DNA from 2 places in the Ensifer sp. ENS11 genome. Region 1 is predicted to be linked to the other one. Evidence: predicted binding sites of a transcription regulator. Region 1 holds the regulator's gene; the other holds the start of a gene.

Region 1 (5,319 bases):
ACGTCTCCGCGACATCCCGGCGCGACTGGTCGAGCACCCGCGGTCAGATGCCGGTTTCGTAGCGCGTTTGAACGTCGTATGTATTTGGCTGGAGATGCGAAGATCGCTACAGGCGGATGCCGCTGGCCACTCGCACTCCATTACGGCGTCCAACATCATCGGAAGCATTTGCGGCGGGTATTGTTGATCAGCTGCCAGCGCCACGCTTTGAGGCGGGCGCCGGAAAATCGAAAACGCCAACGCACCTCACGCCAATCTTTGTGCCTTCATTGCCACAGCTTGAGCACCAGTGCTCGCCTTTCGCAAAGAACTGTTGAACACGGCACAGTGCCCGGCATGCTTGCTGGACTTCGGAACGAAAGCACGGTTCACATCGTTAACCAAACCATCGCCGCCACCTCTGATCTAGTGGACGTTCACCGTGCTTGCAGCCTTGCTTATCGCCTCGATTATCGCATCGCCTAACATCGCCCTCAGCGCTGCCACGGTCGACGACCTGCAAGCCGACTTCGAAACGGCCGTGCCCTGCCAGCAGATAGACGGCCGGAACGTTTGGAAGGGAACGATCGCCTACTACATCCAGTCCTTCGTCTATCAAGGCGACACGCCGGTCGCGACCGAAGCGGCCGACGCTGTGCTGCCGGAGGACAACTCCGCGGAAACCGTCAAGGAATTCGAGGACGCCTGCTCCGCGACGCAGCCGGCCTGATTCAGGCCTCCTCTAGCAGATCGCCCATCGATATTTCTGCTGATCCCTTGATGGCAGGCTATTTCCACTGCGTCCCATCGGCCGCGGCGCAACCGTGCGGCGGGTGTCCGTTGCCAAATGTCAGCTTCAGCCGGTCACAACCCCATTGATTGAGCGGCCCGGGCATCGCCGCATTCAACGCGATACCAACTTCGTCAAACGGGCTCTGCTTGTTATCCACGTATTGATACCAGCGAAACCCAAGGATCGCGGTCGCGGCGACAACGATGGTCAGCAAGATTTGAATCAGCTTCGTCATTAAACCCTCATTCCATAAACGGAAGGAGGCATATCAGCCTCGCGCGGCGCGTGCAGCGACGAGTTGGTCAATCTGCGCTTGATTGAACCAACATTCACAGAATTTTAGGCACTTGCGGAACACATATGGAACAGATAGTGTCTGTTCTTGATTTGTTTCACGCCTCTGGAGCGACTTGCCATGCTGACCCGCAAGCAACAGGAATTGCTTCTTTTCATCCATGAACGAATGAAGGAGTCCGGTGTACCGCCGTCCTTCGATGAGATGAAGGATGCACTCGACCTGGCATCCAAGTCGGGCATTCACCGGCTGATCACAGCGCTCGAGGAACGCGGCTTCATACGCCGGCTTCCCAACCGCGCCCGAGCGCTCGAAGTCATCAAACTGCCGGAAGCCTATGCTGCGAGCGCGCAGCCCCGTCGCGGGTTTTCGCCGAGCGTCATCGAGGGTAGCCTTGGCAAACCGCCCGCCCCTGCCCCCGCGGCGAAAACGCTGCCGGTTGCCGACAACAGCTCCGTGTCGGTTCCAGTGATGGGCCGCATTGCCGCCGGCGTGCCGATCTCGGCGATACAGAACAACACCCACGACATTACCGTGCCGCTCGATATGATCGGCAGCGGCGAGCACTACGCCCTTGAAGTGAAGGGTGATTCGATGATCGAGGCCGGCATTTTCGATGGCGATACGGTGATCATCCGCAATGCCACCACGGCCAATCCCGGCGATATCATCGTGGCACTAGTCGATGACGAGGAAGCAACGTTGAAACGCTTCCGGCGCAAGGGCGCTTCAATTGCTCTAGAGGCCGCCAACCCGGCCTATGAGACGCGCATCTTCGGGCCTGACCGGGTCAAGATTCAGGGCAAGCTCGTCGGCTTGATCCGCCGCTACCACTAAGCCCGTCTCACGCCAGCGCAATTCGAGGAAAAGTGCGGAGCGGTTTTCCGCCAGGAAATGCGTAAAAACAAATAGATAGAGCGCCTAGTGACTCCGTTTAAACCGGAAACGCTCTAGCCGCCTTCATGCCGGCCAGCCGCTCTCTTACTTCAACGTCTCGCCACATAGGGTAGCGAGACGGAGATTTTCGGATCGAGTGTTTTTCACGCTCGACGGATTTTACTCGTGAATCGAGTACTCGCCCAACTCGCAGAGATCCTGCTTGTCTTCAGTCGTGTCGAGACCGGAACCTTCTTCGAATTCAAAGCGCATGTCGTATTTGCAGACATCACGTCCGTCGGCGATGGTAATTTCCATGCTTTCGCCCGGATTAAGCACCTGCCGCCCGAAGACGTCGTCTTCCCACTGATCAACACCGACCGGCGATGTGTAGAAGTTCGTCAAAACGGCATTCGTCTTGTTCTTAAGCTGAAAGACGAGATCCTCAGCGCTTGCGGTGGCCGTCGTTACGGCAAGAATGGCAAGAGCAGTCAGGGCGATCTTATATTTCATTTTATGTCTTTTCCTCCATTGTTGGCTTTGTTTGACACTACCTATACGGGTCGCGCTGTTGGGATATTCATTCCCAGTTCTGTCTAGAGACAATATTTTCAGCACTGACAATAGTGACCGAATCACCATTTCGGGGCGCGTCCTCGCAAGGCCATGTCGTTGGCGACTGCGGACGTTCGCAAACTGGCGGGCAAGCGCAGCCCGGTCGAATTGCGCTTTGAAAACAGTGGTTGGCTGCGATGCGGGCAGCCTCGCTGCGCGTGTTGGACGCGCCGCATTGGCCCATGTTCCTTGCCCCCCGAAAACCGTACCTGCGTGCCGGCAGCATGTCCTTTGCGCAGGCACGCACAGCGTTTCACTTTCGACAATCGGGCTGCTATTGACGGAGAACCGCTTTAGCCAATCGCGCAGGCGCTGGGTGACTTGTTGCTTTCATCGTGCGAGGGGCTGAATCACGCGCTCGCCCGCCCTATCTACGTCACACTTTCGTTGACGCTCGCAACGAGCACGCGGCCGCTTACGCCACCGATGGCCGGTATTTCGACCGCCTTCGGATCTGCGTTCGCCTTGAACCTCGCGTGGGGCGTCGACCGCCAGCGGCATTCGCCGCTGCCAAACCTGTTGAGCGTGTGGCCGATGGCGCTCAATTCTCCTGAACGGAAACCCCGTCCTGGCCAATCTTGATCTCTACGCCGGTCGGTTTTGTTTCCTCGCGGTAGACATAGGCGCCGAGACCAATGACGGCGACGGCGAGCATGGCAATGATCAGATAGAGCCCATTACGGTTCATTCAGCAATTCCTCGCTTGGGTACGGTATGGGTAACTAGGTTCGTACCCAAGAAAGGCAACGGTGCGACGCGGACTGTTCGCTCCTCGCGCGGATGATGCAGGACGGATGCGAACGGCCGTAGGCTTTTTCTCCGCACGATCCGTTGGCCGAGCGCTCTTGCGACGCATCGGCTCGGGCCGCGGAACGTCCCCGACGTGGAGCACGAAAGCGTGCTGGCGCACGTATCGGGCACTTGGTCTGAATATGTGCCCGATGCGCGACGAGACGCCTCGTACCCCGCGCCTGAGCCCAATCGGCTGATGGCCCTACAACGAACGGCCTCAACGGGAGTGCGGTCCTCTGGATTGAGACTGCCCCCGAATGCGCTTGAGCACAAGCAACCCACCTCATAAGAAAGCTCATCAAATGCGCTTCAAAATCAGATGGATGATTGGATGAATCTCGATGTTCAGAACCTTGACGGAGCCTGCCACTGCGGAACGGTTCGCTTCAATGTGAAACTGAAGAGCGGCCTCCGCACCGCCCGCCGTTGCACTTGCTCCTATTGCCAGTTGAAGGGCGCGGTTGCCGTCTCTGCCGCCAAGGACGGGGTCACGGTTCTCTCCGGCGGCGAGGCACTCACCAAATATCAGTTCAACACGAAGGCTGCAGAGCATTACTTCTGCTCGAAGTGCGGCATCTACACATTCCACAAGCCGCGCGCGAACCCGGATTTCTACGGCGTCAACGCCGCGTGCCTTGAAGGCATAAGCCCATTCGATTTCGAGGAGCTACCGGTGAACGACGGCATCAACCACCCGATGGACACGAAGGGATCGACCGGCCCAAGGCTCGCAGGAACGCTCAAGTTTATCCCGGCGGAGTGACGACAGGCGCGGCTGGCAGGACGCCGGCCGCAGCCGTTCAAACTGCTGCACCCTGAATGAGGGGGGCGTTCGTTGCGCCGCCAAGACGTCGAAGATCTACTCGCGGAACGCGAACGGGCGCGCTTGACGAGGCAGAGTGTTGCCAGAAGCAATGGGGATGGAATCGGCAATCTGCTGCTTGGATCGAACGTCGAAGAGGGAGATAACGGGAACCAATTGCCACACAAAGAGGAATGTGTGGCAGCAGATGAAATCCTGCAGTCCAAATAGCGAAACTAATTCAACTACTTAGGAGTGGCTTTGGAGGCCTCGCCCGGAATTGAACCGGGGTACAAGGATTTGCAGTCCTCTGCGTCACCACTCCGCCACGAGGCCTCATCGACTGAGATTATCAAGTCGTGGCGAGCGTTTAGAATGAATATAGAAAGAGCGCAAGAGGGGATTTCTGAAAAACGTCCTCAGGCATTTCTGAAATTCCATCTTTCTCCAACTCTTCCACAGGCTTACCGATCCGGCCCCATAACGGATCGCCGCGAACCCCTTCGACGACAGGCGGCGGGCGCTATACGGCAGCGTCCGACACGAGGCAATTGGATGGATTTACCATTTCGACAGACGGCCCGAATCTTCCGTCCAACCCTTCTTCCGACGTCGCGGGGCGCTGCTACCTTGTACACCGTTTCACGGTAAAGCTACCTTGCACCAAGATTCTTCAGGGAATTGGACGTTGAATCCAGAGTTGATCATCTACCCAAGCTCATACTGACGGTAGTTTTCTGTGGAATGTGCATTGCGGTCGCAATCTGGCGTCTATTCCAGCTCGCGGTGACCGGCCGATTGGACATGTCGCCAATTTTCCCGAACCTTAAGGCAGATTTCCGAGCCAATCCCATCAAGCTGCTTCTAGCAAGCTCTCTTGTTGTGTTCTTTCTGGCACTATCGGCTCTGGGGTTGATAATCGGTATTGATATCGCGCTCGGTGGATAACTTAGACGGCTACACGCTTCCGGCCCTCATCATTCTCTCTGATGACGCCGAGCACCGTCTAACACCAGGGCTTGGGCTGTCCCTTCCAGGGCCGAACCAAGCCCTCCGATACGAGCACGGCGCCGAGAGAGCGGCCGTCGCGCATCACCACGCGCAGCTTTTCGCTGTTCTTGTCGTCGCTCCTGCCGATGGCCTCGATCAGCCTGAACTCGCCGGCGT
Region 2 (5,319 bases), on a different contig from region 1:
TGACGGTTCAGGCGGAGGAGCGGCCGGAAGGCATCGGCCTTCGCATCCAGACCCTGCGCTCGCTCGAGGAAGAATCGCTGCAGATGCAGAAGGCGCTGCGCGTTTATGTGCGCGATTCAGGACCACTGAAGTCGATCGCCGCCCATTTGAATGCGAGGGGCGAGGGTCTCGTTTCCTTCATCGTCATCAAGGATAACGGCCAGCGCGAGATCGAGGTCGAACTCAACGAGAAGTTCAGGATTTCGCCGGAGATTGCCGCAGCACTTCGCTCGGCTCCGGGTGTGGTCGACGTTGAACTCGTCTGACCGCGCTGCATGATTGCTTGAGCCGGCGGCGTATAAAGATACGGAACGTCAGGCGCGGCTGCAGCGCAGCTTTTGAGTATCGGATCGACTGCGCAGGGCATCAGCCCCGCGGGGATGCGCGGGTGATTGTGATGAAATCGGTCCCGTCGCCGGTTTCGAGCCCGCTCTCCATGTCCGAAATCGACAGCGACGAACCGTCTGCAAGCAGGCCGCCGATCCGTTCGCGGACGTCGTCGGAGACCGTCAGGCGCCCGAGCGTGCGCTGGACGGCATTGAAGGCTGATGCGTCGGCGTCGGCGGCGATCCCGAGGCGCTTCTTCACCGATGACGGCAGATGGTTTTCGAGCGGTACGCCGTACCACTTGCCTTCGCTCTTTCCCTCGTCAATCTCTTGAAATTGCAGGAAATGCGTGCCGAGCGCCTGCTCCGGCTTGTCGATCGTGACGCCTGCCTCGAAAATCGGCTTGAAACCCTGGCGGACAAGGATCACCCCGTTGGGGGGAACGTCGCGGCCCGCTTTCCTGAAGATCGCCTCAGTCAGCTCCGGCGTCAGCTTGCCATCGACGGTCGATCCCTCGGCAGTCTGGAACGCGTTGATGGCGGCGGTCGTGTCCGGGCCGATGTGGCCGTCCGGCACGCCGGCGACATAGCCGAGTTGGTTCAGCGCCGACTGGACTTCACGCTTGATATCGCGCTCGCCGCGTCGGGTGATCAGCATGCGGATCGGCTCGCGGTCTTCTGCTTTGATGACTGAGTTGGCGGTCGATGCCTCGGTCATCGCCACTTCGACCGGCATGGTCTCGGTCTGGCTGATCGCCGGGCGGAGGGGCACATCCGACAGCGGTGCGGGGTTCTCGCCGGGCGCCGGGTTGCGCTGGAAGAGCACGGCGCTCGACACTTCGGTGGGGCTGACCTGCCGATCGGTTATCAGGACATGCACGCCGCGCGACGTCATCTTGAAGAGGCTGGCGGCAAACTTGCTCGGCAGGCGCACGCAACCGTGCGAAGCCGGATAGGCCGGCACGTGATTGGAGCCATGCAGCGCAATGCCTGACCAGGTCAGTCGCTGCATGAAGGGCATCGGCGCATTCGAATAGATGTTGGATTTGTGGTGACGGCGTTTTTCAAGGATCGAGAAGATGCCCGTCGGTGTGGAATGGCCGGCCTTGCCGGTAGAGACTGCCGACGTTGCGATCACCGCGTCGCCGTCATAGACGACGAGGGATTGCTGGTTCTTCGAAACGATGATCTGCAGCGGTGCGTTGCTGCCGGCAAAGCCGACCGCAGGCGAAAACAAGAAGACGACGACGCTGGCCGTGAGAGCGAAACGCAATACCATACACTCATCCCAACACGTAAACTGGCCGACAAGCTTACGCTGAAATCTTTAAAGAATTTGTCCCGATCGACCTACAGCGCCGCGCGTCTTATTAGACGCGCAAAGGTCGCTGTAGCACTTTGAATTGCTGCATGTTTTTATCGTTGCAGGATACGTCAAGCCGCCGCCGATAACGCACTAGTGATCGCGCTTGCGGCTGCCAAAGGTGTAGCCGGTTTCGACGCTGGCCTTGCCGAACTTGTCGCGCAGCTTGTTGATGGCGTCCTCGGCGGCGGCACGACGGGTTGCGGCTGGATCGACCAGATCGGGGGGATCTGCGAGATCGGGGCTGGAAAGATCGCTGACTCCGATGCCGATCAGCCGGTACTTCGTGCCGTCAACTTCCTTCTCCAGAAGCTGCAGCCCGGTGCGGAAGATACGGTCTGCGAGCCGCGTCGGACTGTCGAGGCGGCGGTTGCGAGTCCTGGTCTTGAAGTCGGCAGTCTTCAGCTTCAAAACGACGGTCTGGCCGGCGAGTTCGGATTTACGCAGGCGGTGGGCGACCTGTTCGCTCAGCCGACGCAGATGCGTGACGAGATCGTCGTAGCGGGCGAGATCGTCGTTGAATGTCGTCTCTGACGATACGCTTTTCGCCTCGCCGTCGATCTCGACCGTTCTTTCGTCGAGGCCGCGCGACAGGCGGTAGAGCCTCTGGCCCATGGTGCCGTAGCGGCGCATGAGGTCGGCTTCCTCCATCGTCTGAAGCTGACCGATCGTGCGAATGCCATCGCGCTCCAGCGTGGCGGCGAACGCCTTGCCGACGCCCCAGATCAAGGTCACCGGCCTTTCTCTCAGGAATTCGAGCGCCTCGGCCTGGCCGATTACCGAGAAGCCGCGAGGCTTCTGCAGATCGGAGGCAACCTTGGCGAGGAACTTGCAGTAGGAAAGGCCGACGGAGACGGTAATGCCGATCTCCTGTTCGACACGGCGGGCAAAGCGGGCGAGGGTGCGCGCGGGGGGATCGTGGTGCAGCCGTTGGGTGCCGCTGAGCTCCAGGAAGGCCTCATCGATGGAGAGCGGCTGCACCAGCGGTGTCAGTTCCTGCATCAACGTGCGGACCTCGCGGCCGACGCGAACGTATTTTTCCATGTCGGGCTTGATCACGACCGCCTGCGGGCAGGCCTCAAGCGCCTTAAACATCGGCATTGCCGAGCGCACGCCGTGAATGCGGGCGATGTAACAAGCCGTCGAGACGACGCCGCGCTTGCCGCCGCCGATAATCACTGGCTTGTCGGCAAGCTCCGGATTGTCCCGCTTCTCGACGGAGGCGTAAAACGCATCACAGTCGATATGGGCTAGAGTCAGGTCGTAGAGCTCGGCATGACGCAACAGACGGGGGCTGCCGCAGGCAAGGCAGCGTCGCGCCGTCGCGGTCTGTTCCCTGAGGCAGTCACGGCAGAAGCCTGGAGTTTGAGAACCACTGTCGAGCATATCTGGAACAAATGTTGAACATTGGGACTTTACGCTCTACGCTAACGAGTCTCAAGGGAGGCCGCGTTGGAAATTGCCTTGCATGTCAGGTTGCCGACGCCAAGCCGCTGGTCGGATTTTGCGCGTCGTCTTGCAGGTCTCGATCTGCTGGTCCGGGTGCCGCTATCGCTGGAAATGCGCGCGAATGGCATTCGCAGCGTCGACCCAGTCGCTAGCAATGTGAACGCAGTCCGCCGGTTGAGGCGCGAGCGCCCGAAACTCGGCGTTCGCCATCAGATTGATCAGCAGGCAGGATGGCGCGTGCTCCTGCACCGATTGCAGGTTGCGCGCGATATCGTCGATGAAAACAACGGGAAGCGCCCGTCCGGCATGCAGGCGCTGAACGATCGGCCCTTTGGGTTCCTCGGATGCGAGCAGTGGATAGGGAAGATCGAGCCGGTCGAGCAGAGCACGACGCGCGGCCGCATGGCGCGGTGGCATGGCCGTCAGGAAGACGATGTCAGCCTGCTTGGACAATTCACGGAGAGTCTCGACAACGCCGGCAGTCGGCGTCTGCCAGCGATCCTGCGTGGCGTAGAAGGCATCGAGCATGTCCTTGACGTCAGCCTCGCTCGCTGCCCGCTCCGTTGCGCGATGGATGATGTTGCCGGTCAGCCGGAAGGAGCGCGGCAAGAGGACGTGGTCGCGGCTTTCGAGAAAGGACCGGAATGGATCCAGGAATTCGAGCACGACTTCATCGATGTCGCTGATAACAAGCGGGCGGTTGCTAAGGCGGATTTCATCTTCGAAGACGGTGTTGCTCAAGCTCAGCTGTCCTGCAGATCGGCGGCGCCGGAAAGCTTCTCATGCGCACGCACGACATCCTGCGGGGCTGTCCCTGTTGCATCGCAGAAAGCGATCAACGTTGGTTCGTGGTCCATAAGAAAGGCGATGAGCCCACCCATGCAGCCCGGCTCGCCGATCGCGTTGCGCAGGGAGGACGGGTCCGTGCCGGTCAGCGCCAGAAATCGGGACAGCAGGTCCGGCTCGCCGGCAAGCCAGGAGAGAATGTCGATGGCGATTTCGTCGGCGCTCTTCAATGTCTTGGCCTCCTACTGTTTTTACGCCCGGAATTACCTATTTTTCAACCAAATAGGTTTATCGGTGAACTTGAGGAAATGGGTCGAGTCGTTGGTTCTGCAACTTAGATGTCTTGAGAAGACTTGCAAGAAGACGACGGACAGCAAGGGATCGACATGCCCAAACAGGTAATGATTGTTGAGGATAACGAGCTGAACATGAAGCTCTTCCGAGACCTGATTGAGGCTTCCGGCTACGCGACGATCCAGACGCGCAACGGTATGGAGGCGCTCGAGCTGGCGCGGAAGTATCGCCCCGATCTGATTTTGATGGACATTCAGCTGCCGGAGGTCTCCGGGCTCGAAGTCACGAAGTGGTTGAAGGAAGACGATGAGTTGCACGTCATCCCGGTGATCGCCGTGACTGCCTTCGCCATGAAGGGCGACGAGGAACGTATCCGTCAGGGCGGATGCGAAGCCTATGTTTCAAAACCGATTTCTGTGCCAAAGTTTATTGAGACGATCAAGACCTACCTTGGCGATGCCTAACTGGCGGGAAAATTGATATGACTGCGCGCATTCTTGTTGTCGATGACGTGCCTGCCAACGTTAAGCTTCTCGAAGCGCGTCTGCTCGCTGAGTATTTCGATGTGCTGACGGCGGGTGATGGCCATACGGCGCTGACGCTCTGCGAGACGACACCGGTCGACCTGGTGCTTCTCGACATCATGATGCCCGGCATCGACGGCTTCGAGGTCTGCGAACGTCTGAAGGCCAATGCACGCACAGCACATATTCCCGTCGTCATGGTGACGGCACTCGACCAGCCGTCCGATCGGGTTCGCGGGTTAAAGGCCGGCGCCGACGATTTCTTGACGAAGCCGGTCAACGATCTTCAGTTGATGTCGCGGGTGAAGAGCCTCGTCCGCCTGAAGAACGTCAGCGACGAATTGCGGCTGCGGGCCCAGACGGCGCAGACTATCGGCCTGCAGGAACTGGCCCGTCAGGACCGTCCGGACGAGCCGGGCAATATCCTCCTGGTCGATGGCCGCGGCTCCTCTCAGGAGCGGCTGCAGCGCACGCTCAAGCCGATTGCCGATGTCTCTGTTATCTCCGACCCGCAGGCGGCGCTGTTCGAGGCGGCCGA

Evidence for each region. The regulator LexA, encoded in region 1, represses DNA repair genes until DNA is damaged. The targets are predictions, from matches to a motif close to TGTTCNNNNTGTGTTCNG.
Region 2: a site for LexA is predicted at 3,118-3,135, ahead of IB264_RS04555 (DNA polymerase IV). Genes of this name have one in related genera too.

What each region holds. Positions count from the first base shown of each region.
Region 1 is NZ_JACVAN010000015.1:10,698-16,016, forward strand. It holds gene IB264_RS23835 (hypothetical protein) at 422-709, shown strand; gene IB264_RS23840 (hypothetical protein) at 768-1,007, opposite strand; gene lexA (transcriptional repressor LexA) at 1,188-1,904, shown strand; gene IB264_RS23850 (hypothetical protein) at 2,124-2,456, opposite strand; gene IB264_RS23855 (hypothetical protein) at 3,100-3,246, opposite strand; gene IB264_RS23860 (GFA family protein) at 3,682-4,113, shown strand; tRNA gene IB264_RS23865 (tRNA-Cys) at 4,415-4,488, opposite strand; gene IB264_RS23870 (thermonuclease family protein) at 5,159-5,319, opposite strand, start outside.
Region 2 is NZ_JACVAN010000002.1:91,416-96,734, reverse strand. It holds gene dnaE (DNA polymerase III subunit alpha) at 1-305, shown strand, start outside; gene IB264_RS04560 (L,D-transpeptidase family protein) at 406-1,638, opposite strand; gene IB264_RS04555 (DNA polymerase IV) at 1,822-3,114, opposite strand; gene IB264_RS04550 (hypothetical protein) at 3,277-3,918, opposite strand; gene IB264_RS04545 (DUF3572 domain-containing protein) at 3,921-4,193, opposite strand; gene IB264_RS04540 (response regulator) at 4,350-4,721, shown strand; gene IB264_RS04535 (PleD family two-component system response regulator) at 4,739-5,319, shown strand, end outside.